2 regions of the Glutamicibacter sp. NPDC055354 genome follow, and region 2 is predicted to be linked to the other one. Evidence: predicted binding sites of a transcription regulator. Region 2 holds the regulator's gene; the other holds the start of a gene.
What was found. Region 2 encodes Rex, which represses fermentation and respiration genes when NADH is low (regulators of the CRP and FNR family bind a similar motif). Its sites were predicted from a motif close to CTTGTGAANNNNTTCACAAG; they were not measured.
Positions count from the first base shown of each region.

Region 1: the regulator Rex is predicted to act here: its motif matches at 7,350-7,369, upstream of ACWICV_RS02245 (glyceraldehyde-3-phosphate dehydrogenase).

Region 1 is NZ_JBSHMB010000001.1:490,731-506,394, reverse strand. Features, by position in the region: gene orn (oligoribonuclease) at 1-581, shown strand, start outside; tRNA gene ACWICV_RS02275 (tRNA-His) at 740-815, shown strand; gene ACWICV_RS02270 (acyltransferase) at 804-1,325, opposite strand; tRNA gene ACWICV_RS02265 (tRNA-His) at 1,702-1,777, shown strand; gene ACWICV_RS02260 (acyl-CoA dehydrogenase family protein) at 2,609-3,757, shown strand; gene def (peptide deformylase) at 3,782-4,354, shown strand; gene ACWICV_RS02250 (winged helix DNA-binding domain-containing protein) at 4,367-5,383, opposite strand; gene ACWICV_RS02245 (glyceraldehyde-3-phosphate dehydrogenase) at 5,737-7,194, opposite strand; RNA gene rnpB (RNase P RNA component class A) at 7,414-7,769, opposite strand; gene ACWICV_RS02235 (dihydrolipoyl dehydrogenase family protein) at 7,842-9,284, opposite strand; gene ACWICV_RS02230 (YaaA family protein) at 9,402-10,181, shown strand; gene ACWICV_RS02225 (VOC family protein) at 10,256-10,639, opposite strand; gene ACWICV_RS02220 (Nif3-like dinuclear metal center hexameric protein) at 10,652-11,605, opposite strand; gene msrA (peptide-methionine (S)-S-oxide reductase MsrA) at 11,738-12,265, shown strand; gene cysK (cysteine synthase A) at 12,393-13,328, shown strand; gene epsC (serine O-acetyltransferase EpsC) at 13,471-14,055, shown strand; gene ACWICV_RS02200 (dicarboxylate/amino acid:cation symporter) at 14,238-15,518, opposite strand.
Region 2 is NZ_JBSHMB010000001.1:1,413,674-1,429,337, reverse strand. Features, by position in the region: gene topA (type I DNA topoisomerase) at 1-2,235, shown strand, start outside; gene ACWICV_RS06680 (Ppx/GppA phosphatase family protein) at 2,268-3,287, shown strand; gene ACWICV_RS06675 (sugar phosphate isomerase/epimerase family protein) at 3,342-4,166, shown strand; gene proC (pyrroline-5-carboxylate reductase) at 4,171-5,013, shown strand; gene ACWICV_RS06665 (potassium channel family protein) at 5,089-5,727, opposite strand; gene ACWICV_RS06660 (TrkH family potassium uptake protein) at 5,753-7,186, opposite strand; gene ACWICV_RS06655 (acetoin utilization protein AcuC) at 7,392-8,561, shown strand; gene ACWICV_RS06650 (ArsR/SmtB family transcription factor) at 8,657-9,100, shown strand; gene gdhA (NADP-specific glutamate dehydrogenase) at 9,291-10,634, shown strand; gene ACWICV_RS06640 (helix-turn-helix domain-containing protein) at 10,891-11,115, shown strand; gene ACWICV_RS06635 (30S ribosomal protein bS22) at 11,255-11,353, shown strand; gene ACWICV_RS06630 (HAD family hydrolase) at 11,456-12,262, opposite strand; gene ACWICV_RS06625 (glutaredoxin family protein) at 12,325-12,570, shown strand; gene ACWICV_RS06620 (redox-sensing transcriptional repressor Rex) at 12,598-13,272, shown strand; gene ACWICV_RS06615 (AI-2E family transporter) at 13,379-14,155, opposite strand; gene ACWICV_RS06610 (histidine phosphatase family protein) at 14,330-14,992, shown strand; gene ACWICV_RS06605 (TlpA family protein disulfide reductase) at 15,029-15,622, shown strand; gene ACWICV_RS06600 (cytochrome c biogenesis CcdA family protein) at 15,631-15,664, shown strand, end outside.

The sequences.
Region 1 (15,664 bases), 920 kb from region 2:
TCGATTGCGAAATGACCGGCTTGGATCTGGTTAACGACGCATTGATCGAAGTAGCAGTGCTCATTACCGACTCCGATCTGGAGATCGTCGACGAGGGCATCCAGGTAGTCATCAAGCCCGAGCCGGCAGCTCTGGCGCAGATGGATGATTTCGTTCGCAATATGCATGTGGTTAGCGGCCTGCTGCCCGAGCTGGCGAACGGCATTCCCATGGAGGAAGCCCAGCGCCTGGTGGTCGACTACATCAAGAAGCACGTTCCGGAGCCGAACAAGGCGTTGCTGGGCGGCAACTCGGTGGGCACCGACAAGAACTTCTTGGCACGCGATATGCCCGAGGTCATCGAGCACCTGCACTACCGCATTATCGACGTGTCGACCTTGAAGGAGTTGAGCCGCCGCTGGTTCCCGAAGGCGCACTACGGCGCTCCAGCCAAGACCGGCAACCATCGCGCACTGGGCGACATCCAGGATTCGATCAACGAGCTTCGCTACTACCGCGACGCCATCATGGTTCCGGCGCCGGGACCAACCTCCGATGAGGCCAGGAAGATCGCCGCAGGGATCACCCAAAGCGCCGGCTAGCCGCCAAACGAAGGCCCCGGCGCATTGGTGATGCACTGCACAGTACCCCAGGGGCCTTCCGATTGGCATCAAGCGCGGAATTGTGTGTATAGTATTTCTCGTTGCCAGATACGGAATTGGTTCGCAAAAGCGTTCTGACTAGTAACGAAGCAAACATGGTGGGTATAGCTCAGTCGGTAGAGCGTCTGGTTGTGGTCCAGAAGGTCGCGGGTTCAAACCCCGTTACTCACCCCAGAGACAAAGACTCGATCCAGAGCGAAAGTTCCGGATCGAGTCTTTTGCTTTACCCGCACGCCTGGCACCGGCAGGTGCGTTTTTCGTTACGACCGCGGAGGCAGCGACAACTGCGTTCTCTCCGATCGTGACGCCGGAAAGCAGGGTCGCGTTCGCGCCAATCCAGACGTTGCGCCCTAAGATCACTGGAGCCGGAATAGTATCCGCCCACCGAGCAGGATCATGATCGTGTTTGAGTGCAGCCACAACAACGTTGTGCCCGATCAAGCACTCATCCCCGCTACGGGTACCGCCTTGGTCATGGAATTTGCGGCCAGCATTGATCAAGACGCTCGTCCCCAGTTCGATAGTGCGTCCAAATTCCGGGTTGAACGGCTCGAATAGCACCACTGACTCGTCAACGTCCATGCCGGTCAACTGCCGCAGCAAATCCCGTACTTGCCCTTTGCTGCGGTAGCCGTTGGCCGGCTCCGCGCAAATGCGCAGCTCGTCCTGGCTAGTGCGATGCATGAGCGCATGCAGCTGCGAACCGGCGGTAATTCCCTGGCCGGCGTGCAAGGCTTCTCAAAGATCACCAATATCCAAGAATTCCCTCATTATCCATTCTTCACAGTGGCTCGAACCATATCGCCCCTGGACCCGCGGCAAAGCCTTTCCCTCAGGTTCTGCAAGCAAAGGGATGATCACCGCACAGGGATTCATCTCATGAGGCAGCTCAGCGGCGAGCAACAGCCCCACGGCCATGAATAATGAGCATCCCGTCACAATCCCGGAGATGGCGCCATGCGAATTGGTATTTCCGGCCTGGATACGTGTATAGTATTTCTCGTTGCCCGGTACGAAATCATGAGCACTACAGCTTCTGACTAGTAACGAAGTAGACATGGTGGGTATAGCTCAGTCGGTAGAGCGTCTGGTTGTGGTCCAGAAGGTCGCGGGTTCAAACCCCGTTACTCACCCCAGATCGAAAGACCTGGTTCGGAATGAAAATTCCGAACCAGGTCTTTTCTCGTTTCCGACGCCTTGAAGCGCAATCGGCAAGGCACCGGGCCTCGTTGATTCCAGACCGAACACCCGGAATCCAGAGGCACACACCGCCAGTCCCCGCCAGCGAATCCGCCTCGGCGTTCAGCATCGCGCCGCTAGCCGCCAACCCGCCTTCACCGCCGGCAATGGCCACCGCATGGAACCACCAGATGCCCAGGCACCCTGCCGACGCCGAAAAGATCGCTTCCATGGCACAGGTCGGGCGCCTCGACGCGATCGCACGCAACCCTGCCAGCAGTCTCGAAACAAACAGATTCCATTAAGCGGCAACCGGGTCGATTTCGCGTGGAGCGATCCGCAACCCGCGGGACGGCTCCAGGGTTGCATCATTGGCACTGCGCGCCCCTGCACAACGGGCCGCTTGCCTCCACTAGGCCCCGATCCGAATTATCGTTGGTTCCGGTGAAGCCAACGCCATTACGCGCGGATGCGAGCTGCAGATTCGTCGCCGACAGGACCGGTTGAACATGCGGTTCGAACCTACCGGCGAGCGCAGTGCTGCCCTGATGCGGTGTTAAGTCATATTTCGGTGGCTTGGAACAGGATTCGAAACTATGTTCGAATGCGTTGTGTTTTGGGGTCTATCCCCGTGTTTTTCGAGACTTTTTGCGTTATCTAGTGACTTGAATCGTTGTTTGCCCTGGCGAATAGGCACGAATTGGCTTGAGCAACCATAATGGATGATGTACTTCGGCAAGCCAGTGAGCTTTATGCCTTCGTTCCATCCACCGAAAGGTACTCCCCCTGTGAAACGCGCGCTCTTTGAAGAGGACCACGAGCAGTTCCGTGAATTGGCTACGGAATTCAACGCCCGGGAGATTTCCGGTAAATACGCTCAGTGGGAAAAGGATCATCAGATCCCCCGCGAGGTGTGGCAGTCTGCCGGTGAAAACGGCCTGCTGGGTCTTGCCGTGCCTGAGCAGTTCGGTGGCATGGGCATCGATGATTACCGCTTCCGCGTAGTGCTTGATGAGCAGCTCGTGCGTTCGGGTCACCTGTCCGTAGCATTGGCCTTCCACCTGCACGACGACCTGGTGCTGCCTTACCTGCTCTCCTACGGCTCTGCCGAGCTCAAGGACAAGTGGCTTCCACGCATGGTCGATGGCTCCACCATTACTTCTTGTGCGTTTACCGAGCCTGGCGCTGGGTCTGACCTGCGTGCGGTGCGCACCAAGGCGGTACGCGATGGCGATGACTGGCTGATTAGCGGCCAGAAGACTTTCATCGGCAATGCTGCGTTTGGCGATGCCGCTTTGGTGCTTGCGCGCACCGATGGCGAGAGCGGACGTGCGGGCGAGCAGTCATTCTCGCTGTTCATGGTCGAGCGTTCCGAGGGGTACACCAACGGCAGCCCCTTCGACAAGATCGGGCTGCGGGCTTCTGATACCGCTGAGCTGTTCTTCGACGATGTCCGCGTCTCGTCTGCGGATCTTGTTGGCGAGGCTGGACAGGGCCTGGCCTATGTCAAGGCGCAGCTTCCCCAGGCCCGTCTGGCTATTGCCGTGGCTGCCTCGGCGATCTGCACCGCGTCCTTCGAGCAGGCGCTGGAGCATGCGAAGAACCGCTCTACCTTTGGCCAGGCGCTGACCGAGTACCAGAACACCCGTTTCGAGCTGGCTAACCTGAAGACTGAGGCGCATGTCACCCAAAGCTTCGTGGACCGGGCCGTCCTGGCATTCAACGACGGCGAGCTGGATCCTTCCGAGGCTGCCGAGGTCAAGCTTTGGGCTAGTGAGAGCGCTAAAAAGCTTTCCGATCAGGCATTGCAGCTGCATGGCGGCTATGGCTACATCATGGAGTACCCGATTGCCCAGTCCTTCACTGCCTCCCGCTTGCTGACCATCTTCGGTGGCACAAGCGAGATCATGCGTGAAACTATTGGACGAGCACTCTAAGCACTTTTGAAAGGAACCGATCACGTGCCTATTCGGCAGATCACTGTTTACGGAGAACCTGTACTTCACAAGCGTGCGGTGGAGGTCACCGAGTTTGATGGCGCCTTGCGCGAGCTCGTTGCCGATATGCACCTCACCATGGATGAAGCGCATGGCGTGGGCCTGGCGGCTCCGCAGATCGGTTTGGGCCTGCGCATGTTCACCTACGTCTTCGCGGACCAGGACGATGCTCCCGAGCGGGGCGTAGTGATCAACCCCAAGCTGACGCTTTCAAAGGTGTCGCAGGCTCCTGCGGATGCTGATGACGACTCCGAGGGCTGCTTGTCCGTGCCCGGGCTGAACTACCCGCTGCAGCGTGCCGACTATGCGAAGGTGGAGGGTTTCGACGAGTTCGGCAATCCGATCTCTTTCGAAGCGCACGGCTGGTTCGCGCGCATCATGCAGCACGAGTACGACCACCTTGATGGCTACCTCTACGTGGACAAGTTGCAGCCACGCTGGGAGAAGAAGTGGAAGAAGGCCAAGAAGGCTCTGGGTTGGGGCATGCCTGGCAATACCTGGTTGCCGGGTACCGATGAGGATCCATTCGGCCACTAGGCTTCCCGCCGCCTACCGGGCAGTCTTGAAGTCCAGATACCGCTGATGCAGCGCCGCACCGATTTTGCCGGTGGGCGCTGTTTCTGCGTTCCAGACCTTCGAAGCCCTGCCTTGTTCTAGCCAGAAGGGCAGGAACATGCCGTTCTTGCCGGGCAGGATCTGCGCGGCCATCTGCTCGTAGGCTACCAGCGTGCGATTCGCGTAACCCAGGTAGTACTCGTCAAAGGGACCGAGCAGGCGCAGTGGCAGCCCGGTGGGCTCCATCGCTTCAAGCTCCCGGTGGGCGCGGCTGCCGGCGATGACCCAGTAGCCCTCCCCGCGCTCATCGTTGCCTGCGTCCGCCAGCAAGCCACCGAGTGCTTCTGCGGCGGTTCTCATGGTGGTCAGCGTCTGTCCCGTGTACCAGGCTGCGTCGCGAAGGGTAGCTGGCCCATGCGAGTGCAGGTACCGGCGCAAGAGTTGCGCCAACGGATCTTCTGGTTCCCGGTGACTTGCAATCCATTCATCCACGAGCACGAAGTCCTGCGCGATGAGTTTCGCGTCTTGTGGAATGGGCCCCTGGCAGATCAACCCGTCCAGGACGAGGACCTGCAGGATAACCAGTCCTCGCTGCTGGCCCGTCTCCACTCCATTCTGGTTCAGTGCCTTGAAGAGCGCGGAGCGGCTGGCTTGCCCGTACTCCTGCAGATGCGCGCTGATGATGCCAGCTGCCTGGTCAATGTCCTGGGTGCCGATCTGCAGTCCCCGCATCCGTGTGGCCGAGGAGCGCAAGGTGCGTTCACGTGTTGCGCGAGTCATCCAGCGCGCATCTTCGGCCAAGCAGATATGCAGCGTGCCCCGCATGGTCCATGACCGCATGAGCCGTCCTTCGCTGAAGAGCGCATCGACTTGCTGGCGGGATTCTTGCGCTGCGGAGCGCTGAGCCAGCGCGTAGCGTCCTGCAGCGAAGTCCTGGGACTGGAACGCGAGCATGTGTTCTGCGGCCTGCAGTACGGATTCTGCCGGCTCCAGTAGCAGCTGGCTCGCCATGCGCGCCGCCAGCGTCCGGGTACTGTCTATCAACCAACCTCGATCCAATGCTTGATGGCCTAAAGCCTAGCAGTGCGGGGGCCCAGAGGTGCCCGCGAAGCGGCGCACCTGCAGTCGCCGTTGACGCAGGGGCGGCGCAGGTGGAAACGGACCTCCAAGCCCGGATGCGCGCAAAGGTCGAGACCTGCCTGGACTTTGCTGGAGAGGTGCTGGCCAGGTGCTGGTTCTCGTTGGTGCGCTGGACCCGGGAGGCCCTTTTGGAGGGCGTCGTGCCGCCCGGATGGAATAGCAGAAGGGACCATCCCAGCGCGCAATGCGTTGGGATGGTCCCTTCAGCTGCAAGCAGCGGGGTCCTAGGCAGTGACGGCTTCAGCCTTCACTGCAGGCACTGCAGCCGGGTGGGTGCCGGCCATCGATTCGATGACGCGAACAACTTGGCAGGAGTAGCCGAACTCGTTGTCGTACCAAACGTAGACGACAGCGTTCTTGCCGGACACGATGGTGGCCAGGCCGTCAACGATGCCGGCGCGGCGCGAGCCAACGAAGTCGGTGGAGACAACCTCAGGCGAATCGATGTAGTCGATCTGCTTGTGCAGGCTGGAGGTCAGCGAGGTTTCACGCAGGTAGGCGTTGAGCTCTTCCTTGGTGGTCCCGTTCTCCAGGTTCAGGTTCAAGATCGCCATGGAGACATCCGGGGTCGGTACGCGGATGGCGTTGCCGGTCAGCTTGCCTTCGAACTCCGGCAGGGCCTTGGCCACTGCCTTGGCGGCACCGGTTTCGGTGATCACCATGTTCAGCGCTGCCGAACGGCCGCGGCGCTCGCCCTTGTGGAAGTTGTCGATCAGGTTCTGGTCGTTGGTGAACGAGTGAACGGTCTCGACGTGCCCGTGGGTGACACCGAACTTGTCGTTCAGGGCCTTGAGCACTGGGGTGATGGCGTTGGTGGTGCACGAGGCAGCGGTGACGATCTTGTCTTCTGCGGTGATCCACGAATCGTTGATGCCGTGGACGATGTTCTTCAGATCGCCCTTGCCCGGTGCGGTCAGCAGAACGCGGGAAACGCCCTTGGCGGCCAGGTGCTGGGACAGGCCGGCCTCATCGCGCCAGCGGCCGGTGTTGTCCACCACGATGGCGTTGTCGATGCCGTGTTCGGTGTAGTCGACGGTGGTCGGGTCATTCGAGTAGATGACCTTGATCAGGGTGCCGTTGGCGAGGATCGTGCTGTTTTCCTCGTCGACCGTGATCGAGCCTTCGAAGCGGCCGTGCACCGAGTCGCGGCGCAGCAGCGAAGCGCGCTTGACGATGTCGTCATCCGAGCCCTTGCGGACCACGATGGCGCGCAGGCGCAGGCCGTAGCCGCCACGCTCGATCAGGATGCGGGCCAGCAGGCGTCCGATGCGGCCGAAGCCGTAGAGGACAACGTCCTGGGGTTCAGCGTCGGTTGCGCCGGCCTGGCCAACCTTCTCGCCCAATTCATCGGCCAGGAAGGCGTTCAGATCAGCGGAACCGGATTCCTTGAACTTCTTGTTCACGCGGCCGAGGTCAACTGCTACCGAACCGACGTTCAGGGCCTCGATGGCATCCAGGATGGCCTTGGTGTCGTTCAGGTCGAGCTCTTCGCCATCGATGCGGCGCACTACGCGGTGGGCCTTGATGATGTCGATGGCGGACTGGTTGATCAGCTTGCGGCCGTAGACGGAGGTCACCACATTATTCTTGCGGTACAGACGTCCGATCAGTGGGATCATGGCCTCGGCGAGCTCTTCGCGCCCGCTCCATTCTTGCTGGGCAACGACAGACTGCTGGGTCACAGAAAATCCTTCCAATTCAGCCGACTCGCAGATCCATAAAGTCGGTTGGCACCGTGGGAAGCACCATTGCTTTTGCGGTGGCACGAGGTAACAGGATCATCCTCGTAAGTACATGATCCATTCTAGACCGTGCGCAGAAAAACTGAGGATCGGGGACTGTGAATCATCTCACCAGCGCACTAAGGGCTGATGCCGGCGCAATCGCAGGAAGGAAGAGTGTGAATGGGATGGCCGATACGCCGGGTTTTGTCGCGCCGAAGCGGGACGGTCATCTATCTACGACTGCCGTTGCCGGCAGCCTCTAGCGGTCCACCCGACTGCATGGGGCGAACAGCCCTCATAACGCAGTCTGTCTGACCTTGCTCCGAGTGGGGTTTACCTAGCCACCCCAATCACTTGGGGTGCTGGTGGTCTCTTACACCACCGTTTCACCCTTACCAGGAAATCCTGGCGGTCTATTTTCTGTGGCACTAGCCTGCGGGTTACCCCGAGTGGGCGTTACCCACCACCCTGTTCTGCGGAGCCCGGACGTTCCTCGGGGCAATTGCTTGCCACGCGACCGTCTGGCCATCCCATTCACTACCAGTCTAATGCGTTGGGCGTGGGCTGCAGACCACTTCCGAACGCTGATTCGATCACAGCCGGCTTCACCCGAACCGCTGCGCCTCAAGCAACCGCAACCAGATTTCGCTGATCGTCGGATAGGCGGGGACCGCATGCCACAGCCGGTCCAGGCTGACCTCGCCGACGATCGCAATGGTGGCCGCATGCAGCAGTTCCGCGGCATCCTGGCCAGCGAAAGTGGCGCCGACGATCACCGAACGCTCCTCGTCTATCACCAGCTTGGCCCGCCCTGAATACCCGTCGGCGTGCAGGCTCGCCCCGGCCACCGCACCCAGATCGTGCTCGATAACCGAAATCTGCAGGCCGGCGTCGAGGGCCTGGCGTTCGGTCGGTCCGACCGCGGCGATCTGCGGATCGCTGAAGACCACGCGCGGCACCGCATGGTGGTCCGCCGTGGCCGCATGCCTGCCCCAGGGCGCATCGAGAACCCCGGTTCCATTGATCCTCGCGGCAATGGCCTCGCCCGCGGCCCGGGCCTGGTACTTGCCCTGGTGGGTCAGCGGGTTGCGCCCGCTGGCATCTCCTACGGCGTAGAGCCAGTCGGTGCCCGCCACGAGCATCGTGTCATCGACCTGCAGCCGCCGGGACGGGTCCACCCCGAGAGCTTCGAGTCCCAGGTTCCCGATCTCCGGCCGCCGCCCGGTGGAGACCAGCACTTCCTCGGCTTCCACGAGGGATCCTCCGGGCAGCTGGAGGCCGGCTATCCCGTGCTCATCGCGGTGGACCTGCAACGGCGTGGTGTCCTGGTGCACCACTACCCCAGCCTCGGCCAGCGACTGGGCCACCAGCTCGCCGGCGAACGGCTCTTCGCGGCCCAACAACGACCCGCGGGCAAGGATGGTGACCTTGGACCCGAGGGAGGCGAAAGCGAAGGCCAGCTCCACCCCGGCAACTCCGCCACCGATGATGGCCAGCCTCGGCGGAATCGCCTTGGCCGCAGTGGCCTCCCGGGTGCCCCACGGCCTGGCTTTAGCCAAACCCTCGATCCCAGGCAGAACCGGAGTGGATCCGGTGGCCAGGACTACGGCCCGGGCCGAGTACTCGCGATCCGCCACCTGCACCAGGCCGCGCCCGGAAAGCCGCGCCCGGCCGCGGATCAACTCGATGCCCGCCGAGCGCAGCCACCGTTCCTGCCCGGCATCATCCCAGTTGCTGGTGAAGGCGTCCCTCCGCGCGAGCACCGCCTCGGGATCCAGCGCACCAGTCACCGCTTCGCGGGCCCCGGGAACCCGGCGTGCCGCGCGCAGCGCATCGCCGCTGCGCAACAGGGCCTTGGAAGGCATGCATGCCCAATACGAGCATTCCCCGCCCACCAGCTCGGATTCGACGATGGCCGCCTTCAGGCCCTGCCGGGTGGCATAGTCGGCGGCGTTCTCCCCGGCCGGCCCGGCGCCGATCACGATCACATCGAAGTCGCAGTGCTGCCCGGAGGCAGTTTGGCTAGCTCTTGAGTTCTGCTGGGGCATGCTCTGTCCTTGCTCTGCGTGAAGCGCTGCTGGGTAGTGGGTTCAGCCTAGCCAGATCTGCTCTGCGGGTACATGCCCTGGGCAGAAGATCAGGTGAACTCCGATAAGCTGGAACGCGTGCTTATTTTGTTGCCGCCTTCCGAAGGCAAGACCGCCCACGCCGAAGGTTCTCCGTTCGAAATCGAGGACCTGTCTTTTCCGGAGCTTTCCGGGGAACGCCGCCTGGTGCTTGACGCCCTGGCTGAAGTCTCAGCCCGCGAAGATGCCATGGACCTGCTGGGAGTCGGAGCCTCGCTGGCCAAGGAAGTAGCGCGGAATATCAATCTGCACACCGAGCCCGCAGCCAAGGCGCACGATATCTACTCGGGGGTGCTCTTCGAGGCCCTGGACTACGCGAACCTGGATGAAGCAGCGCAGCAGCGCGCCGATGAATCCATCATCGTGGTCTCCGCCCTGTGGGGTGCCGTGCGTTTTGGCGATCGCATTCCGCCCTACCGCTTATCCATGTCGGTCAAGCTCGAGCCGCTGGGCAAGCTGGCCACCTGGTGGAAGAAGCGCCTGGCTCCGGTGCTGGATGCGGTGGCCGGCGACCAGCTGATCGTGGACGCGCGATCGAGCACCTATGCGGCCGCCTACAAGCCGGCCAATGGCAACACCGTTGCGGTCAACGTCTTCCAGATGCGCAATGGGGTCCCGAAGGTGGTCTCGCACTTTGCCAAGCACACCCGCGGAGAGGTCGCCGGTTTCCTGGTCCAGCAACCGGTCGCACCGGAAAACCCTGGAGAATTGCTCGAGCTGGTCCAGACCAAGTGGGAAGCGTCCCTCGTCGAAGACAAGAAGGGCTTGGCGCTGAACATCCTGCTGCCGGAGGACCACCAGTTCACCACAGTGAATTAGCGTCCTTGGGCAAGTCGCCGAAGGCGGCTGGTGCCCTGCCGATGAAGCGTGCTGGCATGGCTAATGCGGCTTCGTCAAAGCGCTGCGACTAGTTCAATCTCGAATCCGGCAGCATCTTCCAAATACGCCGCGTAGTGCTTTGGTCCCCCGGCGTACGGGTGCAGCTCCGGAAACATCAGGGTGAATCCGTGATCCAGCGCCTGGGAAGCCAACGTTTCCACCGCCTGCCTGGTGCCAGCATGGAAAGCCAAATGATTCAGCCCGGGAGTCAGGCGGTCATGCCGTTGCTTTTTGGCATCCGGTCCGGATTCCAGGACTACATAGAATCCGTCGCGGGCATAGCTGACGCCATCAGCCCATTGGGAATCCACCACATAGCCAAGGCGAGTGAGCAGCCAGCCCAGGGAAGCTGTACTGGCTGCCAAATCCTCAACCCATATTTCCAGATGATGCAGCATGGAACTCACTGACTAAGGAGTCAGCACGAAGTCCCATGGATCGGAATTAACTTGGGAAACCTCGATCTCCACGGTGTGCCCAAGATCGTTGAGCACGTTGCCCAAGGCGCGGGCACCAGCCGACAGCCAGACCCATTCCGAAGCGAAGTGGGAGACATCGATCAGGTAAGGGAACCCGCCGTTGGCAGCTTCGCGTGCCTCGCTTGCCGGGTGGTGGCGCAGATCAGCAGTCACGTAGACATCGGCCTGGTGCGAGCGCACCGCGTCAAACAGGGAATCGCCGGCACCGCCGCAGAGGGCGACCTTCCGGATGATGCCCGTTCGATCTCCGGCGACACGTACACCGCCAGCCACCGCTGGGAGCACGGTGTAAACGCGTTCAGCGAAATCCTCGAGCTTCATCGGCTTCTCCAAGAAGCCCACCCGCCCCAAGCCTTCTTCTGGCAGTCCGTCCTTGGACTCGATCAACGGCACGCAGTCCTTCAGCCCGAAGGCATCGGCGAGAGCATCGTTGACTCCCCCGATGGCGCTGTCGGCATTGGTGTGCGCCGTAAGCAATGCGGTTCCGGATTCGATCAGGCGGTGAATGGCTTCGCCCTTGAAATTGGTGCCGGCAACCTGGGTGACTCCGCGCAGGAGCAACGGGTGGTGAGTGATCAGCAGATCGGCCCCACGCTCGATTGCATCCTCGATCACCTCCAGCGTTGGATCAACAGCCATCACGATCTTGGAAATCTGCTGGCTTGTACGTCCGGTCACCAAGCCAACGGCATCCCAATCTTCGGCCAATGATTTTGGCCAAAGTTCCTCAGCTGCTTCAAGGACGTTACCCAAGGTGGTCTGCGGAACCGAGGTGTCTTCCACCGGTTGCTCAGGCGTTTCTCCGGTAACGGGCTTGAGCGTCGAGGCATCCAGGGAATCGCTGCTCTTCCCCAGGTCTTGCGAGTTATCTGCCTTGCTCTGCATACCCACCACCCTACGCGGTGGGCATGGGGATGGAACAGAATGCAACGCCGCAACGTTGTGAACTGTGTGAGTATTCCCAGCCTTCAGTCCCCTCATCAATTCAGCCCGTTCCTGGACGTCCAGGACACCAAGTTGAGCACCTTCGTACTAGCCGGCGGTTGCTTCTGGTGCTTGGATGCCGTGTACCAGCGAACGCGTGGCGTCCACGCCGTGATTTCCGGATACATCGGTGGCCACACCAAGGATCCGACCTACCGCGAAGTCTGCAGCGGCACCACCGGCCATGCCGAAGGTGTCGCCGTGATCTTTGATCCGCAAGTGGTTCCGGCCGAAGTCATCTTGGACATGTTCTTTACCGTGCACGACCCGACCACGCTGAACCGCCAGGGCTACGACGTCGGTACGCAGTACCGCTCGGCGATGTTCCCGCTCGATGACCAGCAGCGTGGCCTCTTCCAGGACGCCATCGAGAAGTTCTCGCGCGTATACCCCAATCCGATCGTCACTACGCTCGAAGAGTCCAAAGATTTCTATCCTGCCGAGCAAATCCACCAGGATTATTACTCCGAAAACCAGGAAGTCGGCTATTGCCGCGTGATTATCGATCCAAAGATCGCAAAAGTCAGGAAATATTACGCTCAATGGCTAAACGAAGCCTAGTCGCGCTTTTGGCCTACTAGGGTTAGTTGTGAACCTCATAGGTCTCCGGCGGTTACGCCAGATTCCGGCAATTATTTCGCCGCAACCAACTGCGGCCGCATAGAGTCACGTAAGGATTGCATACAAGATGGGCAAGATCTACAACAACGTCACCGAAGTCGTCGGCAACACCCCGCTGGTGAAGCTGAACCGCGTCGGCGAGGGCCTGCCAGGGAACATCGCTGTGAAGCTGGAATTCTACAACCCGGCGAACTCCGTCAAGGACCGCATCGGCGTGGCCATCGTTGATGCAGCCGAGGCCTCTGGTGCGTTGAAGCCAGGCGGCACCATCGTTGAGGGCACTTCGGGCAACACCGGCATCGCACTGGCGATGGTCGGTGCGGCCCGCGGCTACAAGGTCATCTTGACCATGCCTGAAACCATGTCCACCGAGCGCCGTGTGATGCTGCGCGCTTTCGGCGCCGAGATCGTGCTGACCCCGGGCGCCGACGGCATGCGCGGGGCCGTGGAGAAGGCCAAGGAAATTGTTGCGACTTCCGAGAACGCTATCTGGGCGCAGCAGTTCGCCAACACCGCGAACCCGCAGGTCCACGCAGAGACCACCGGTCCGGAGATCTGGTCTGATACCGAAGGCAAGATCGATGTCCTGGTTGCCGGCATCGGTACCGGTGGCACTATCACCGGTGCAGGCCGCTACCTGAAGGAAAAGAACCCAAACCTGAAGATCGTGGCCGTTGAGCCCAAGGATTCCCCGATCCTCAATGGCGGAAAGCCCGGCCCTCACAAGATCCAGGGATTGGGAGCGAATTTCATCCCCGAGGTGCTCGACACCGAGCTCTACGACGAAGTCCTGGATGCCAGCATCGAGGATTCGGTATCGACCGCTCGCGCGCTGGGCGTCAAGGAAGGTATCCTCGGCGGCATCTCTGCTGGCGCAGCCGTTTGGGGTGCGGTACAGATCGCCGCGCGTGAAGAAAACGCCGGCAAGCAGATCGTTGCGATCATCCCTGACTTTGGTGAACGCTACATCTCCACCCTGCTCTTCGACGACATCCGCGGCTAAGTAAATTTGCAGAAGCAGAATAAATCGGCGCGAGCCACTGTTGGGTCTATAGAGAGACCTGTATCGGTGCAGCTCGCGCCGATTTGCTGTGCGACATCTGCGGATTGTCCCCGAGCGAACCGCAACCCCTAAGGTAGTATTCATGAGTTTTTTCTCCCGCCTGCGTGAGGATTTGGCCAACGCACGCCAGCACGATCCGGCAGCGCGAAGCGATCCTGAAAACTTCTTCGTGTATTCCGGACTGCACGCGATCTGGCTGCACCGGTTGGCCCACAAGATGTGGCAGAACCCCTCGCTGAAGTGGCCAGCGCGTTTGCTATCCCAGGCGAACCGCGCCCTGACCGGGATCGAGATCCATCCCGGCGCCACCATTGGGCGCCGCTTCTTCATCGACCACGGCATGGGCATCGTCATTGGCGAGACTGCCGAAATCGGCGATGACGTCATGCTGTACCACGGGGTGACCCTCGGCGGCCGTTCACTGGCCAAGGTCAAGCGCCACCCGACCATCGGTGACCGCGTGGTCATCGGTGCCGGGGCCAAGGTGCTCGGCCCGATCGTGATCGGCGCGGATTCCGCCATCGGCGCGAACGCCGTGGTCGTCAAGGATGCCCCCGAAGGCTCGATTGTCACCGGAATCCCCGCACAGAACCGTCCGCGCAGGCCCGAAGAACGCAAGCCTGCAGTAGACCCGGCCGAGTACATCGACCCGGCCATGTGGATCTAGTTCTATTTCTCCTGCCACTGCGGCAAAGCAAACCCGCCCAGCACACGGACCGGCCACGGTCCGCCTGCTGGGCGGGTTTTCGCTTTCGCCCCGATCCTTGCGGGCAAAGCAAAACATCGATGCCCGGTACCACTGCGAGTCTGGTACCGGGCATCGATGCCTATGCGAGTGATGGAAGCCGTTTAGGCCAGCTTGTGGTCCGCAGCTTCGGTGCCATCGGCAAGCTCTACGACCTCGTCCTCAGGATCCTGGGGCTGGGCGCCGAGCTTGCCACGGGTCAGCTTGTGCATGATCATGGCCAGCGCGCCGTCACCGGTCACGTTGGTTGCGGTGCCGAAGCTATCCAGGGCAATGTAGGCTGCGAACATCAGGCCGACTTCGACCTCGCCGAAGCCCAGCATCTGTGCGAGCAGTCCGGCAGCGGCGGCGATAGCGCCACCTGGCACGCCTGGTGCCGCAATCATCATGACGCCGAGCATCAGGATGAATGGGAAGTAGGCGCCGAAGGAAACGTCGCCACCGGTCAGCAGCAGCACCGCGATGGAGAAGCAGGTGATCTTGACCATCGAGCCTGAAAGGTGGATGGTGGCGCACAGCGGAACGACGAAGCCGGCTACCGTGTCGGAAACACCATTCTTCTTGGCTGATTCCAGCGTCACCGGAATGGTTGCAGCCGAGGATGAGGTACCCAAGGCGGTGAAGTAGGCATTGCGCATGCCCCACAGTGCAGCCAGCGGGTTGCGCTTGTTCATCGCCCCAGCGATGGAGTACTGCACCAGCAGGACAACCAGGGTCAGTGCGAAGGAGACCACGGCGACGAAGAGGAACTTCTGCACCACGGTGACGGCGTCCCCGGCAGCGGACAGATCCAGGAAGATTCCGAAGATGAACAGCGGCAACGCTGGAACAATCACACGGCGGATCACCATCTCGATAATGCTGCGGAACTCCACTGTCCCACGGAAGATCACGGTGGATCGGAAGGCCGTCAGGCCCAGGCCCAGCATGAATGCCAGTACCAGTGCAGTCATGACGCCCATCAGCGGAGTCAGCACGATTTCGGTTGCCGCTTCGCCCGCACTGCCGACCAGGGAAATATACGGTTCGAAACCTGATCCTTCGCCTGCGCCAACTTCCTCGACGCCACCGCCGGAAAGCGACTTGGTGAATAGCCAACGGCTCACGAAGTACGCGAGCAGTCCCGCGCACAGGGTGGAGGCGTAGGCGATAACCGCGGTGATGCCCAACCACTTTCCTGCGCCCTTGCCGAGTTCAGCGATAGCCGGTGCCACCAAGCCGAAGATGATCAACGGCACGATGAACCCAAGGAATCCGGAGAAGATCGAGTTGTAGGTCAGGAATACGCTTCCTAGCCACACCGGCATAACCGGGCCAAGCAGAATACCCAGCAGGATGGCAACGAGCACCCAGCCAAGCAGTGGGATAGATTTCAGCAGCTTCATGAATGTCCTTTAAACGGTTAGGGATCGGAGCGCACTGTTGGACGGGCCACAAGTGTGTCGTGGCGCACGCCTCAATCATGATAGACGTAATTTTTGTTACACCGAAATCCTGTGAATGGATTGAGTGTTACGAGAATACGCCCTTC
Region 2 (15,664 bases):
CGCGTGCAGTCCGTGGCAACCCGTTTGGTCGTCGAGCGCGAACGCGAACGCATGGCCTTCATCCCCGCCGGATACTGGGATGTGAAGGGCAACTTCGCCACCAGTGAAGGCGAAGGCTTCGCAGCGAAGCTCTCGGCAGTGGACGGCGCCCGTGTCGCCTCCGGCCGTGACTTCGATGACCGCGGCCAGCTGAAGACCACCCGCAATAAGCTGGCCCACCTGGATCAGGAGTCGGCCCAGTCGCTGGTGGCGAACCTGTCGGATACCGGCTTTGCGGTGACCTCCGTCGAGGACAAGCCGTACACCCGTCGTCCGGCCGCCCCTTTCACCACCTCCACGCTGCAGCAGGAAGCATCCCGCAAGCTGCGCTGGAGCTCCAAGATCACCATGCAGATCGCTCAGCGGCTGTATGAAAACGGCTACATCACCTATATGCGTACCGATTCGGTCTTCCTCTCGGGCGAGGCAGTGAACGCCGCGCGCAAGCAGGCAACCGAACTGTATGGCGCGGATTCCGTTCCAGCCAAGCCGCGCGTCTACAAGGCGAAGAACGATGCCGCGCAGGAAGCCCACGAGGCAATCCGCCCGGCCGGTGACATGTTCCGCCGCCCGAAGGACGTGCGTTCCTCCTTGTCCAAGGACGAGTACGCATTGTACGAGCTGATCTGGAAGCGCACCGTCGCCTCGCAGATGGCCGATGCCAAGGGCTTCACCGCCACCATCAAGCTGCAGGGCACCGCCAGCGATCAGCGCGTGGCCGAGTTCTCGGCCTCCGGCACCGTAATCACCTTCCGCGGTTTCCTTTCCGCCTATGAGGAGGGCAAGGACGAACAGGCCCTGGAAGCCGCAACAGAGAATGCCGAAGCCCGCCTGCCGCAGCTGGCTGTGGGCCAGCAGCTGGCCGGCGATGAACTGACCGCTCTGGGCCACGAAACCTCCCCGCCGGCTCGTTACACCGAAGCTTCAATCGTGGCCGAGCTGGAAAAGCGCGAGATCGGCCGCCCGTCGACCTACGCGCCAACCATCTCCACGATCATGGACCGCGGCTATGTCACCAAGCGAGGCGGCGCCCTGGTGCCGAGCTGGATCGCCTTCTCGGTGATCCGCTTGCTCGAAGAGCACTTCGCGAAGTACGTGGACTACGATTTCACCGCCCGCCTGGAAGATGATCTCGATGAGATCGCCAAGGGCCATCGTGCCCGCACCGACTGGCTGAACCTGTTCTACTTCGGCAAGGGCGCGGAGACCGAATCCGAAGGCTTGAAGCATGTGGTCGATAACCTCGGCGACATCGACGCCCGTGCGATCAACTCGATCAAGGTCACCGACGACATCACCTTGCGTGTGGGCAAGTTCGGCCCGTACCTGGAACGTGCCATCCCGGAAGGCGCCGAGGAAGGCACCGAGCCGCAGCGCGCCAACGTGCCTGAGGATCTGGCCCCGGATGAGCTGACTGCCGAAAAGGCAGAGGAGCTCTTTGCCAACTCGCAGGTCTCCGAAATGCACTTGGGCATTGATCCGGAAACCGGTCGCCAGATCGTAGCCAAGGATGGCCGCTACGGCGCCTACGTCACCGAGATCATCCCGGAGCCAACCGAAGAGGAATTGGCGGCCCAGCCGGTCGAGTACTACAAGAATGGCAAGCCGAAGCCGCCGAAGAAGCCAACCAAGGTCAAGCCGCGCACCGCGTCGCTGTTCAAGTCCATGACTGTCGAATCAGTGACCTTGGAAGATGCCCTGAAGCTGATGAGCCTGCCTCGCGTACTGGGTGCTGACGCTGACGGCGAAGAGATCACCGTGCAGAACGGCCGCTTCGGTCCGTACCTGAAGAAGGGCAGCGATTCGCGCTCGATCGAGAGCGAAGAGCAGATCTTCACGATCACCTTGGACGAAGCGCTGGCGATCTACGCGCAGCCGAAGCAGCGTGGCCGTCGTGCCGCGGTACCGCCATTGGCCGAGTTCGGAGTGGACCCGACCAGCGAGAAGAACATCGTGGTCAAGGATGGCCGCTTCGGTCCATACATCACCGACGGCGTCACCAACATCACCGTTCCGCGCACTACCTCCCTGGAGGAACTGACGCGCGAGCAGGCTATCGAGCTGCTGGCAGACAAACGTGCCCGCGGACCGGTGAAGCGCACGGCAAAGAAGGCGCCGGCCAAGACGCCAGCAGCCAAGAAGACCCCGGCGAAGAAGGCTACGGCCAAGAAGACGACCGCGAAAAAGACTGACTAGTCTTTCTTGCCAGGCCTAACGAGGAGCGCACCATGAGACTCGGTGTATTGGATATCGGTTCGAATACCGTTCACCTGTTGCTCGTCGATGCATATCCGGGAGCCCGCCCGGTTCCCTATGCCTCGCACAAGCGACCCTTGTCCTTGGTGCGCTACCTCAATGAGTATGGCGCCATAACTGAAGAGGGCCAGCGCGAGCTGATCTCCTTCATCAAGGAAGCCGCCAAGTTCGCCGAAAACCACCAGGTTGAGGACTTCATGGCTTTCTGCACTTCAGCGATTCGCGAATCCTCCAACGGTGCTGCCGTCCTGGAACGCGTCGAAGTCGAGACAGGCGTGAGCTTGATGGAACTGACCGGCGAAGAAGAAGCCGGCATGACCTTCTACTCCGTACGCCGTTGGTTTGGCTGGTCTTCGGAATCCATCCTGAACCTGGATATGGGCGGAGGCTCGCTGGAGCTGGCCTTGGGCGTTGACGAGTTCCCGCAAACAGCCTTCTCCGTGCCCCTGGGTGCCGGCCGGCTGACCCGCGAATGGCTTCCTAACGACCTGCCGTCCATTAAGGAAGTCAAGGAACTGCGTACGTACGTGCGTGACGTTCTCACGGACCCAACTACCGAGCTGCGCCAGTATGGCAAGCCCACCTTGGCCACCGCTACTTCCAAGACTTTCCGCTCGCTGGCTCGCATCACCGGAGCCGCGCCGAGCACGGAAGGCCCCTATGTTAAGCGCGTGCTCAATCGTGACGCATTGAAATTGTGGACCAACCGATTGACCGCGATGAGCTGGGCTGAACGGGCAGAATTGCCCGGTGTCTCAGAGATTCGCGCCCCGCAACTGCTTGCCGGGGCGATTGTCGCTCACGAAGCGATGAATGCCTTGAAACTGAAATCTGTGCGGATTTGCCCTTGGGCGATTCGTGAAGGCTTGATGCTGCGACGTTTTGATCACGTGATGTTTGACTCTGCGACACCGCTCAGTAGTAGCGTTGGAGTTGGGGAAGTAGCTCTGGATAACGAGAAGTACAAATTTCTCGCCAAACCCAGCAGCTAACCTTCTTGGCTAAGCGGTGCCCGCACAGTGGACCCGGTAACAGGAGGCAAGAGCATGGAAGACCAGAAGAGCACAATGAAGGTGCCAGTCACCCTCTCTAGCGCGTCAGTTTATCCGCTGACCGTCCATGACGCCTTCGCGATGGCCAAGGACGTGGGATACGACGGGCTGGAAGTGCTGATTACCGGCAACGCAGCCAGCCAATCTGCGACCGCGCTCAAAGCCTTGATGGACAAGTACCAACTGCCGATCATGGCCATTCACGCACCGACACTGCTGCTCACCCAGCAGGTGTGGGGCTCTGCTTGGGCCAAGATCGAACGTTCGGTCATCCTGGCCCAAGCGGTCGGCGCAAATGTGGTTGTCGCCCATCCGCCATTCAGGTGGCAGGGCGCCTACGCCGAAGAATTCGCCGAAGGCGTGCAGCGATTGGTTGAGACCACGGGGATGAAAATCGCCGTGGAAAACATGTACCCATGGCGTGCCCGGGGCCGTGAAGCGAAAATGTACCTTCCGCACTGGAACCCAGTCCCGCAGCACTACCAGCATGTGACCTGGGATTTCTCCCATGCGGCGATTGCCAATATGGATTCGCGCCAAGCCGTTGAGGACCTGGGCCAGCGACTGGCGCACGTTCATCTGTGCGATGGTTTGGATAACGGCAAAGACGAGCACCTTGTGCCAGGCCTGGGCACCCAACCGGTGGCCGAAACGCTGCAATATCTGCGTGATGCCAATTGGAGCGGCACCGTAGCGGTCGAGGTCTCCACACGCAAAGCTCGCAACACCGGGCAAAAAGAAGAATGGCTGGGAAAGACCCTAGAATTTGCCCGCCAGCACTTAACAGTCGGCAGCGACCCCAAGCCAATGACACAATAGCCATATGAGTGAAGCAACAAAGAATCTGTCCCTGTCCTTCCTCGGCGCCGGCTCCATGAACGGCGCCATCCTGCGTGGCATTATCGCCTCGGGCCATGACCCGCAGCTCATCACCGCTACCGTGCGAAGCGATAACCGCGTAGCGGAACTGCGCGAATTGGGCATCAACGTCTTGGTCAGCGAGGAAGATCCCGAAGCCAACCGCCGGGCTGCCGCCAGCGCAGACATTATCTTCCTGGGCGTGAAGCCGGTAGGCATCACCGAACTGTGCGAGGAGATTTCCGGATCGCTGGACGCGCAGAAGGTCGTTGTTTCCGTAGCCGCCGCTATCACCCTGAGCAGCATGCAGTCTCATCTGCCAGCTGGCCAGCCGGTCATCCGTTCCATGCCGAACACCCCTTTGATGGTCGGTGCCGGCGTGGTGGGAATCAGCCCGGCGGCAAGCGTGAGCGACGAGCAGACCAAGTTGGTCACCGATCTGCTCTCCGGATCCGGCGACGTGCACGTCATCGACGAAGAGCAGCAAAATGCGCTCTCGGCAATTTCCGGGTCCGGTCCGGCCTATGCTTTCTACCTGGCTGAGGCCATGGCCAATGCCGGTGTGGCCATGGGCTTGGATGAAAAGCTTTCAATCGCGCTGGCACGTGCCACTGTGGCCGGTGCCGGCAAGATGCTCTCGAACCCTGACGCGGATCCCGCGACCCTGCGCAAGGCAGTAACCAGCCCGAAGGGCACCACCGAGCAGGCTATCGCCACCTTCGATGAGCAGGGAATTCCAAAGATTATTGCTGCGGGCACGCAAGCGGCAGCCGCCCGTGCAGCGCAGCTGAGTGAAGAGCTCGGCTAGGAACGAGCATCCAGTACGTCGGTGGCCGGCAACCAATTGGTTGCCGGCCACCGCCGTATTCCCGATCCTCGTGCCCTACGGGCGGGCTGCGAAACGCTCGAGCAGGTCCACGTGCCCCGAGACGATCAGGACATCTCGGCGAGTCACCATGGTATCCGGCATGGCGTAGGTGAAATCCTCGCCCGGGGACTTCACACCAACGATCGTCACCCCGTACTTGGAGCGGACTTGGGACTGGGCCAAGGTGAAGCCCTGGGTCTCCTTCGGAGGGTACATCTTCACGATGGCGAAGCCGTCATCGAATTCGATGAAGTCGAGCATGCGGCCACCGACCAGGTGCGCGGCACGCACACCGGCATCGGCTTCCGGGTAGATGACGTGGTTGGCACCAATGCGGGTAAGAATCTTGCCATGGGAGGGCGTAATGGCCTTGACCCACAGATGCTCGATGCCCAGATCCACCAGGTTCACGGTGATCAGCACGGATGATTCGATGGAGGTACCCACGCCCACGACGGCAGAGGAGAATTCCTGGGCGCCGAGCTGGCGCAGGGCGTCAATATTGGTCGCGTCGGCCGCGACCACGTGGGTCAAGGTGCTGGCCCACTGCTGAACGAGCTCCGGGCTGCGCTCAATGGCCAGCACTTCGCGCCCCTGCTTGACCAGCGTTTCAGCGACAGATGCACCGAAGCGGCCCAGGCCGATCACCAGCACCGGGGCATTGTGGTCTATGTTCTTGTCAGCCAATGAGCGGCCTTTCTTCTGGGAGTCTGAACAGCGTATTGCGGTGGCGCATGGTCAACGCGCTGGCGAGCGTAATACTGCCGATGCGTCCGGCAAACATCAACGCGCTGAGCACATACTTGCCGGCCGGAGGCACTTCTTGCGAAACCCCGCTACTCAGGCCCACGGTAGCAAAGGCCGAGATCGACTCGAACAGGGCTCGCGAGAAGCCCACCGATTCGTCGATGGTCACGAGCGCGCCGGTAGCGACCATCACCAGCGAAGCACCCATGGCGACCACGGAGATGGCCACGCGCATGGTGCCCTGCGGAATCTGCCGGCCAAAGGCCTTCGCGTCAGTATCGCCACGGACCTCGGCCAAGATCGCCAAGAACATCACGGCAATGGTGGTGACCTTGATGCCGCCAGCAGTAGAAGCTGAACCGCCACCAGCGAACATCAATGCGTCGGTCAACAAGATGGTCACCTGGTGGATGTCGTTCTGATCCACCAGGTTGAAGCCGCCAGAACGGGTCATGGTGGAGGCGAAGAAGCCATGAATGAGCTTGTCGCTGATGGATAAGCCGCCGATGGTCTTGGGATTGGCCCATTCGAAAATCAGCCACAGGAAGGATCCGGCAAAGAGCAGGATGGTGGTGGTGAGCATGGTCAGCTTGGTGTGCAGGTTCCACTTCTTCATATTGAACTTGTGCGCCAGCAGCACCATGATCACCGGGAAACCCAAGGAACCGGTGAACACGCCGGCCATCAATGGGCCCAGGATCCACAGGTCGGTTTCGTAGGGAACCAATCCGTCGGAGTGCGGGGTGAAGCCTGCATTGTTGAAAGCCGAGACGGCATAGAAGATTCCATGCCAGATGGCGGACAGGACGCTTTCACCCAGCATGTAGAAGCGCGGGATCAGAAAGAGCGCGATGACCGCCTGCAGGCTGATCGCTGTGAGGATCACGATGCGCAGCAATGAGCTTACTTCACCCAGGGCTGAGGCTCCAGAACTGTTCATCGAATTCTGCGCCATCAGCTTGGCTCGCACGCCCAGCTTGCGGGATACCGCCAGGGACATGATGGAGGCCAGAGTCAAAATGCCCAGGCCGCCCATGAACGTTGCGACCAGCATGATCAGCTGACCGGCGAATGACCAGTGCACAGCGGTGGAGACGGTCGTTAGGCCAGTAACGCAAACTGCCGACACAGCGGTGAATAATGCGTCATGCAGCGCGGTGGCTTCCCCCGTGGCCGAGGAAAACGGCGCCGCGAGCAGGGAGGTGAACAACGTGATTGCCAGCAAGAAGGCGCCAAGAGTCAAGCGCGCGGGGGAGCGCACGGTGAAGTCCGCAACTGCGATGCGAACGGTCAGCCATTTCTTGCGTCGCTGTTCGCGCATTTCAGCTGCCCGGGCGCTGGGGCCCGATGCACTGGCTGTGCTCATTTATTACTCGCCGTTTCCTGGGGAACAGTTCTTTGCCATGAGGATTTGAAGTCCTTCTAGTAATTTACGCGTTTCCACCGCTAAACGCTTGTGTTGCCCGGCTAAAGACCCGACAAGCCGCGCAAACTGCCATGAATTCATGAGTTGGGTCACTATCGGGTAGCCTGAAATCGTGTTAGATCCGCAGCATGCCCCACGGCCCACCATGGTGATGTGGGATGAAGAGTATCTGAAGTACAAATTCAGCGACTGGCATCCCATGCACCCTTCACGGCTAGAACTGACCTATCGGCTCAGCGATGAGCTGGATATCTTCGATGCGCCGAACGTCACGATACAGGCTCCGGATATTGCCGACGATGCGGTCATCGGCTCCGTCCATGACCAGAGCTATATCGATCAGGTGCGGCGGGTGAGCAAGGATCCAACACTCGTTGCCGAAGAATTCGGCTTGGGCACCGAAGACGACCCGGTATTCGCCGGGATGCATGAAGCCGCCGGGCGCATTGTTGGCGGTTCGGTAGCAGCGGCCCAAGCCATCATGGACCAAGACGTGGTCCGTGCGGTGAACTTCGCCGGTGGCATGCACCACGCCGCGAAAAGCAAGGCCAGCGGTTTCTGCATCTACAATGACGCTGCTGCCGCGATCCATCGCATGCTGGAACAGGGTGCCCAACGCGTGGTCTACATCGATGTGGACGCGCATCATGGGGATGGCACCGAGTCGATCTTCTGGGATGACGAACGCGTGCTGACCATTTCCATCCATGAATCCGGGCTGTCGCTGTTCCCCGGTACGGGATTCGCCAATGAAATTGGCGGCAAGAACGCCGAAGGCAGCGCAGTAAATGTTGCTCTGCCGGCAATGACCGGGGACTCCGGGTGGATGCGTGCCTTCCATGCGATCGTTCCGCAGCTGGTACGCGCTTTCAAGCCGGAAATCATCGTCTCCCAGCACGGTTGCGATGCGCACCGCGATGATGACATGACCAATTTGAAGCTGTCTGTTGATGCGCAACGCCAGGCGGCCCTGGACATATCCCAGTTGGCAGATGAGCTGTGCGAAGGCCGGTGGTTGGCTACCGGAGGCGGGGGATACAACGTCACCGCCGTCGTGCCGCGTACCTGGACCCACCTGACGGCGATTGTTGCCGGCAAGCCGGTGCCGTTGCGTACCTATGTTCCCGAGACCTTCCGCCGCTACGTTCTGGAAAGGTACGGCCGTGCCATGCCTTACCTCATGGGCGATGACGCTCAGCTGTGGTGGCGCAATTGGGAAGTCGGCTTTGATCCGGCCGATCCGGTAGACCGAACCATCATTGCTACACGCAAGGAGATATTCCCGCTTTTCGGGCTCGATCCATGGTTCGACTAGCCTCGCATGGCTGCGGCCACCGGAGACAGAGGCGAGACTTCACAGCATTTTAGGCATGGAAATCGATTGCCAACCGTTCATATGCCGTTAGGGTTATGTGTGTGGCAATTGATGAAGTGTTTTCGGCGTTGGCTGAACCAACCCGACGAAAGATTATAGAAGCGCTCAAGAACGAGCCGAAAGCAGTGGGCACTCTGGTCACTGAACTGGAGATCTCGCAGCCGACTGTTTCCAAGCACTTGAAGGTGCTGCGCGAAGCTGAACTCGTGAGCATGGCCGCTGCCGGGCAGCGGCGCATCTACAGCATTGATACCTCAGCGCTGGAAGACCTCGTGCGCTGGTGCGCCGATTTGGTACCTGCCCAACCGGAGGGCCAAGAGCTGGCAACCACGCAGGCCGAAGCCGAGGGGCAGCTGGCAGCGGTATCGAATCCAACGGCTCAGCAGATCGGGCGGCGCGTTGGCCAAGGCCTGGAACAAGTTACTGGACGTGCGCAAGAGTTTTTCGAGAAACTTCCGCGGTTCGGGCGTCGGCGCTAGCTCTTGTCCAGTCATCGGCGCTGCAACCGTGCAATATGGTCAATCTTTTAAGTTACGCGCGCAATCCTGTTTTATAACATGAAAATTTTGTTCAGAATGCCCAGCATGGCATTCTCGTGTGCGGGGCAGTGACGCCGGCAATGAGGCCCCTTGTGCGCCTGTGCCTGCCCCAAGTGATGAGGAGAAAAACTTGGATAAGCACTTAGCGACGATTCGCGACGAAGTCTTCCGCCGCAATCCCGGCGAAGCAGAATTCCACCAGGCCGTCACGGAAGTATTCGACAGCCTTGAAGCTGTATCGGTCAAGCATCCCGAATACGCCGAAGCCGCAATCCTGCAGCGTTTGTGCGAACCTGAACGCCAGATCATCTTCCGAGTGCCATGGGTTGACGACGAAGGCCGCGTGCAGATCAACCGCGGCTTCCGCGTTGAATTCAACTCGGCTCTGGGCCCATACAAGGGCGGTCTGCGTTTCCACCCATCGGTTTACCTTGGCATCGTCAAGTTCCTGGGCTTCGAGCAGATCTTCAAGAACTCCCTGACCGGCATGCCCATCGGCGGCGGCAAGGGCGGCTCGGACTTCGACCCGCGCGGCAAGTCCGATGGCGAAGTCATGCGCTTCTGCCAGTCCTTCATGACTGAGCTCTACCGCCACATTGGCGAATACACCGACGTGCCAGCCGGCGATATCGGCGTTGGCGGCCGCGAAATCGGTTACCTCTTCGGCCAGTACAAGCGCATCACCAACCGCTACGAGTCCGGTGTGCTGACGGGCAAGGGCTTGAGCTGGGGCGGTTCCCTGGTTCGCCCGGAAGCCACCGGCTACGGCGCAGTGATCTTCACTGAAGAAATGCTCAAGACCCGCGGCCAGACTTTCGCTGGCCAGCGCGTGGTCGTTTCCGGTTCGGGCAACGTGGCAATCCACGCCATCGAGAAGGCGCAGGCACTGGGAGCGAAGGTCGTTACGGCTTCCGACTCGGCCGGCTTCATCGTTGACGAGGGCGGCATCGACCTGGATCTGCTGCGTCAGATCAAGGAAGTTGAGCGCGGCCGCATCTCCGAGTATGCCGAACGCCGTGGCACCAAGAAGGTGAAGTACGTTGCCGGTGGCAGCGTCTGGGACGTTGCAGGCACCGTGGCGCTGCCCTGCGCAACCCAGAACGAATTGGGCGCTGAGGCCGCAAAGAAGATGGTTGCTGCTGGCACCATCGCCGTGGCCGAAGGCGCCAACATGCCTACTACCGCAGAAGCGACCTCGATCTTCCAGGATGCAGGGGTGCTCTTCGGCCCGGGCAAGGCTGCCAACGCTGGTGGTGTTGCTACCTCGGCTCTGGAGATGCAGCAGAACGCCAGCCGCGATGCATGGAGCTTCGAGCACACCGAGCGTCGCCTGACTGAGATCATGGTCGGCATCCACACCAGCTGTGCTGCTACTGCAGACGAGTACGGCATGCCGGGGAACTACGTCGCCGGCGCCAACATCGCAGGCTTCGTGAAGGTCGCAGACGCAATGCTCGCACAGGGCGTCATCTAATAATCTGCAGCGCTGCAATCCGCGTGAATTCATTGGGGACCCGGTGAAATCACGCGGATTGTCTCGTTCAGGCATCAAAAAATGTGATTCAGATGGTCACGTGTGTGTTTCGTGATGCAAAAGTTACAAAAGTGCGATTAGACTAGTACAAAGCGAACGTGAACCTGAACCGCCGATGTTGATCCAAAGTCGTGTAAGTTCATCTTCGCAAAATTAACGCGACGAATAAGAGATCAGCGTCAGGAGAATATCCCGCATGACGGATAAACAGAATTTTGCCGGAGCCCGTTTCATGACTGTGGCCGAAGTGGCCGACATGATGCGCGTTTCCAAAATGACCGTTTATCGGCTGATCCACGCCGGTGATTTGCCTGCTGTTCAGTTCGGTCGCTCCTATCGCGTTCCGGAAAACGCCGTGGAATCATATCTGAATGCCGCGGCCATTGATCCGCAGCACGGTACCGGTTCTTACGGTCGATAGTCCGCGCGATGGTCAGAGCATGACCGAAAAGCGGGTAATCTGTTAAGGAACGTTTAACGTCCGGTCAACCTTGTCCTTGGGCTCGCGCGCAAGCAGGCATTTGGGGTTGACGCATTTATTTAGTTTGTGAGGAACCACTATGGGCTCTGTTATCAAGAAGCGCCGCAAGCGTATGTCGAAGAAGAAGCACCGCAAATTGCTTCGTAAGACCCGCCACCAGCGTCGTAATAAGAAGTAAATCTACTTCTGAGCATTTGCCGCTTGGCAATCATCGCCACCGCTTCACAGTGAAACTGTTGAACGGTGGCGATTGCTTTATCCAAAGCCGCCCAGCGTCGGTCTAAGAGCCGGAACGGCGCAGAATGGACCGTCGCGCCGCCCAGAGCGCACCAAGCACTCCAGCGGCCTTCAGGCCTAGTTTGGCAGCTCGCTGGCCGGTGCGGAAGTCGTAGACCTGCCAGCCGCGGCGCTTGGCGTAGGCGCGAAGCCGCGCATCGGGATTGATGCACACAGGATGTCCCACAGCTTCAAGCAAGGGAACATCATTGTAGGAATCCGAGTATGCCCATGATTTCGACAGCGAGATGCCGCGAGCCTTCGCCAGGGTGCGCACCGCTTGCGCTTTTTCCGCAGCGTGCAGGATCGGGCTGGCCAGCGCTCCGGTGTAGAAACCGTCTTCGCTGGCCACTACAGTGCCCAATGCACCGGTAAGTTCGAGACGTTGCGAGATGACATTCGCCACTTCCAGGGGAGTGGCAGTGACTAGCCAGACTTCACGGCCCACCGTCCGATGCTGGCGAGCAATGGCTACCGTACCGGTCCATAGCTTGGGTTCGATGTATTCGTCATAGATCTCGTTGCCGATCTTCTCGATCTCGGACACCGGGATCCCTCGGACCATCATCAACGCACGGTCGCGAATCTGGTGAATGTCCCCTAGGTGCTCACCGCGCGCGGCGAAGCGCAACTGCTTGAGCGCGAACCAGAGGATTTCGCGGAATTGGAAGAAGCGGCGCTCATGCAGTTTCCGGGCCAGCAGATACAGCGATGCACCGCGCACAAGGGTGTTATCTACATCGAAGAAAGCGGCGACCGTGTCCGGAGCCAGGGCGGAATTCGGGCTGGGGTGATGATCGATGGAAGACATTTGATCCAGTTTATTTCATTGCCAAGTTTAAGGGCGGTTACGGCTCGTGAGATTATAGGCAGGTGAGTACTTTGAATCAGATCCAGCTGTTGGTTCGAGAAGGCTGCCACCTGTGCCAGGCCGCACGCGCAACCGTGGCCGAGGTGACTGGCCGGTTGAATATGGAGTTTTCCGAACTGGATATTGACCAGCACCCTGAATTGCTGGCCAAGCACCACGAGGAAGTGCCGGTTCTGCTGATCAACGGAGAAGTCCGCGACTTCTGGCACATCGACGCACAGCGTCTGGAACGACTACTGAGCAGCTAGCCGCTGCCGAATAAATGAAAATGCGTTGTGCTCTTCAAGAGCACCGAAAAGTGCGGGAGAACGAAGATGTCAGAGCTTGAAGCCCGGGTCCTGCCTGAGGCCACGCTGGCTCGACTGACCCAGTACTTGCGCGCGCTGAACGCCTTGGAAGCCCAGGGCCTGGAACGCACCAGTTCCGGGGTGCTGGCCAAGGAAGCTGGAGTGAACCCCTCCATCCTGCGCAAAGACCTTTCCTGGTTGGGTTCTTACGGAACCCGCGGGGTGGGCTACGTGGTCCGCGAACTGGCAGAACATATCAGCCGCACCCTCGGCCTGAACCAGGACTGGCGTGTGGCCATCCTCGGCGCCGGTAACCTGGGGCGCGCGCTCAGCGGATATGCAGGATTCAGGACTCGTGGCTTCAACGTCAAGGCGATCCTGGATATCGACCCCGCACTGGTCGGCAGGCCGGTCGGCGAGCTGCACGTGGAAGCGATCGCGGACTTGGCCGCAGTGGTTGAACGCGAAGAAATCAACATCGCTGTTCTGGCAATTCCGGGCGATGCTGCGCAGGACCTGGTCTACGAACTGGCCGCGCTTTCGGTCCGCTCGGTGCTCTCGTTCGCACCGATGCCGCTTCGCGTACCCGCGGGCATGAACCTGCGGCGCGTTGATCTTTCCACTGAATTGCAGATCCTGGCATACCTCGCCGTTCAAGGCTGAAGCCGCGCAGACGAGAAAAGGCGTAGCCGCGTTATCCTTTGGGTGGATGGAGCGGCTACGCCTTTATTGTCCCTGCAGGGCCTCGCGAAGAGGCTCGGCCATGCGTTTAGCGGAAGCCGGCCAGGCGAGCCTGGCGGCGCTGCGCAATGTATTGCGAAGAAGGGCGCAACCAGGCGAAGACCACGCCTGCAATGCCCAACAAGATGCCCACAACGTAGACAGCGTTGATAATTCCGGCTTGAGTGTCAGCGAACATGCTGATCATTGGAACGATAGTCACCAGATTCAGCAGTGAAAGCGCACCGAGGATCGTGGCGATAATTCGCATGGCGCCCACGCCGCGGCCAACGAAGAAGCCCACCAGGAAATACAGGGCCAAGGTGATGATCATGGAGATAATCACGAAGGTCGACATCATGGAATTGACCTGGGCCATGAAGGCCTCAGGGCTTGCCATCATCTGTTCAACCAGTGGATCCTGCTCCATGCCCGGGGTGCTCTGCATCTGGTTCTGGAACTCTTCTTGCACCAGCGACCACTGCTGGCCAATCATGTTGGCCATCATGTTGGAGTTGGTCATCAGCCAGCTGGCGAGGGCACTGAAGATGCCCGCGAGCATGATCAAGCCAAAGGCGATAGCCAAGGTCCGTGGCCGCTCGGTCGGCGGCTGCACGCCGGCGTAACCTCCCTGCTGGGCATACTGGTCGTAGCCCGGTGCCTGCGGTTGCCCGTAAGGATTCGGATTCTGGCCGTACGGGTTCTGGCCGTACGGCGAGGGCTGCTGGCCGTAGGGGTTTTCGCCGTACGGGTTCTGCGATGAACCCTGGCCGGAAGGGCCCGGGTTGTAGGGCTGGCCCGGCTGGTTAGGATCGTTGTCGCTCATGATGCGTCCTTCTGGGTCGAACTGTCTTATTAACTAAGCGTAGTGGCAGTCGGTTGTGAGCAACCCCTCCGAAAGGATGGTTTTTCCATATGGGATTCCAATGCGTGTCCTGTGAATAGTTGACGGTGGCCACAATATGGCTAATTTGCACCGAATATTTGAGACACTGGAGGCATGCCTTTATCGACCGTCCATTTGTTGCGCCACGGGGAAGTTTTCAACCCTGACCGTATGCTCTACGGCAGGATCCCCGGCTTCGGGCTCTCGGAACTCGGATTCCAGATGGCCGATGGGGCAGGAGAATATTTTGCCAAGCGCCAAGCAGAAGGCGGCAACCTAGTGCGCCTGGTGGCCTCACCGCTCCTGCGAGCCCAGCAGACAGCCGCGCCGACCTCCAGTGCTCTGGATCTGCAGGTCCACACCGACGAGCGGGTTATCGAAGCCGGCAACAAGCTGGAAGGGCTGTCCAAGGTTGCGGAGCACCTGCGTCAGCCGAAGTACTGGCCGCTGCTGGTCAACCCGCTGAAGCCTTCATGGGGCGAACCATATGCCCAGCAGGTTGCTCGCATGCGCCTGGCCATGGATGAGCACCGCAAGGCCGCCCTCGCCGAGCACGGCGAAGGAGCGGAAGTCATTATCGTCAGCCACCAGCTGCCGATCTGGGTTACGCGCCGCGCCGCCGAGAAGAAGCCGCTGTGGCACGATCCGCGCCAGCGCGAGTGCACTCTGGCTTCCATCACCAGCTTTGATTTTGAGGGAGACGAATTGGTCTCCGTGCGTTACACCGAGCCGTGCCCCGAGCTGCTTGCCGGCGCGGCGAATATCCCTGGAGCCTAAAGCAAAATGACAGATCCTGTGCCTAATCCTCGCCACTTGAGCCGCCGCACCATGTTGCGTTCGCTCATGGTTGCCGCCGCCGTGGTGCCCTTGGCTGCCTGCAGCGGCAAGGAAGATGCGCTGACCGCGCAAGCAAACAGCGGCGACGGCAAGAACTACATCGCTGGCGACGGCGCCGTGGAAGAGTACGAAGTTTCCAAGCGCAGCGAACCGGTTGCCCTCAAGGCCACCACCTACCATGGCACCGATATCGACTTCACGCAGTGGCAGGGCAAGCCCGTAGTCATGAACTTCTGGTATGCCGCCTGCGCTCCGTGTCGCATCGAGGCACCGGATCTGAAGGAAATCGCTGAAGGCTTCGGCGAGAAAGTCGAATTCATTGGCGTCAACGTACGCGATGAAGCCGAAGCGGCGAAGGCCTTCGAGCGCACTTTCGAGATCCCCTATGAGTCGGTACAGGATACCTCCGGGGACATCCAGCTGGCGATGACCAAGTACGTCCCGTTGCAAGCGGTTCCATCCACCTTGGTGCTGGACCGCCAGGGCCGTGTCCGTGCCCGCGTGATCGGTGCCGTAGAGCCTGGCACCCTGAAGTCATTGATCGACTCCGCTCTGACCGAAGAGTTGTGAGCTGATCAGTGACCACTAATCCCTTTGCCGACATCGTCCTGG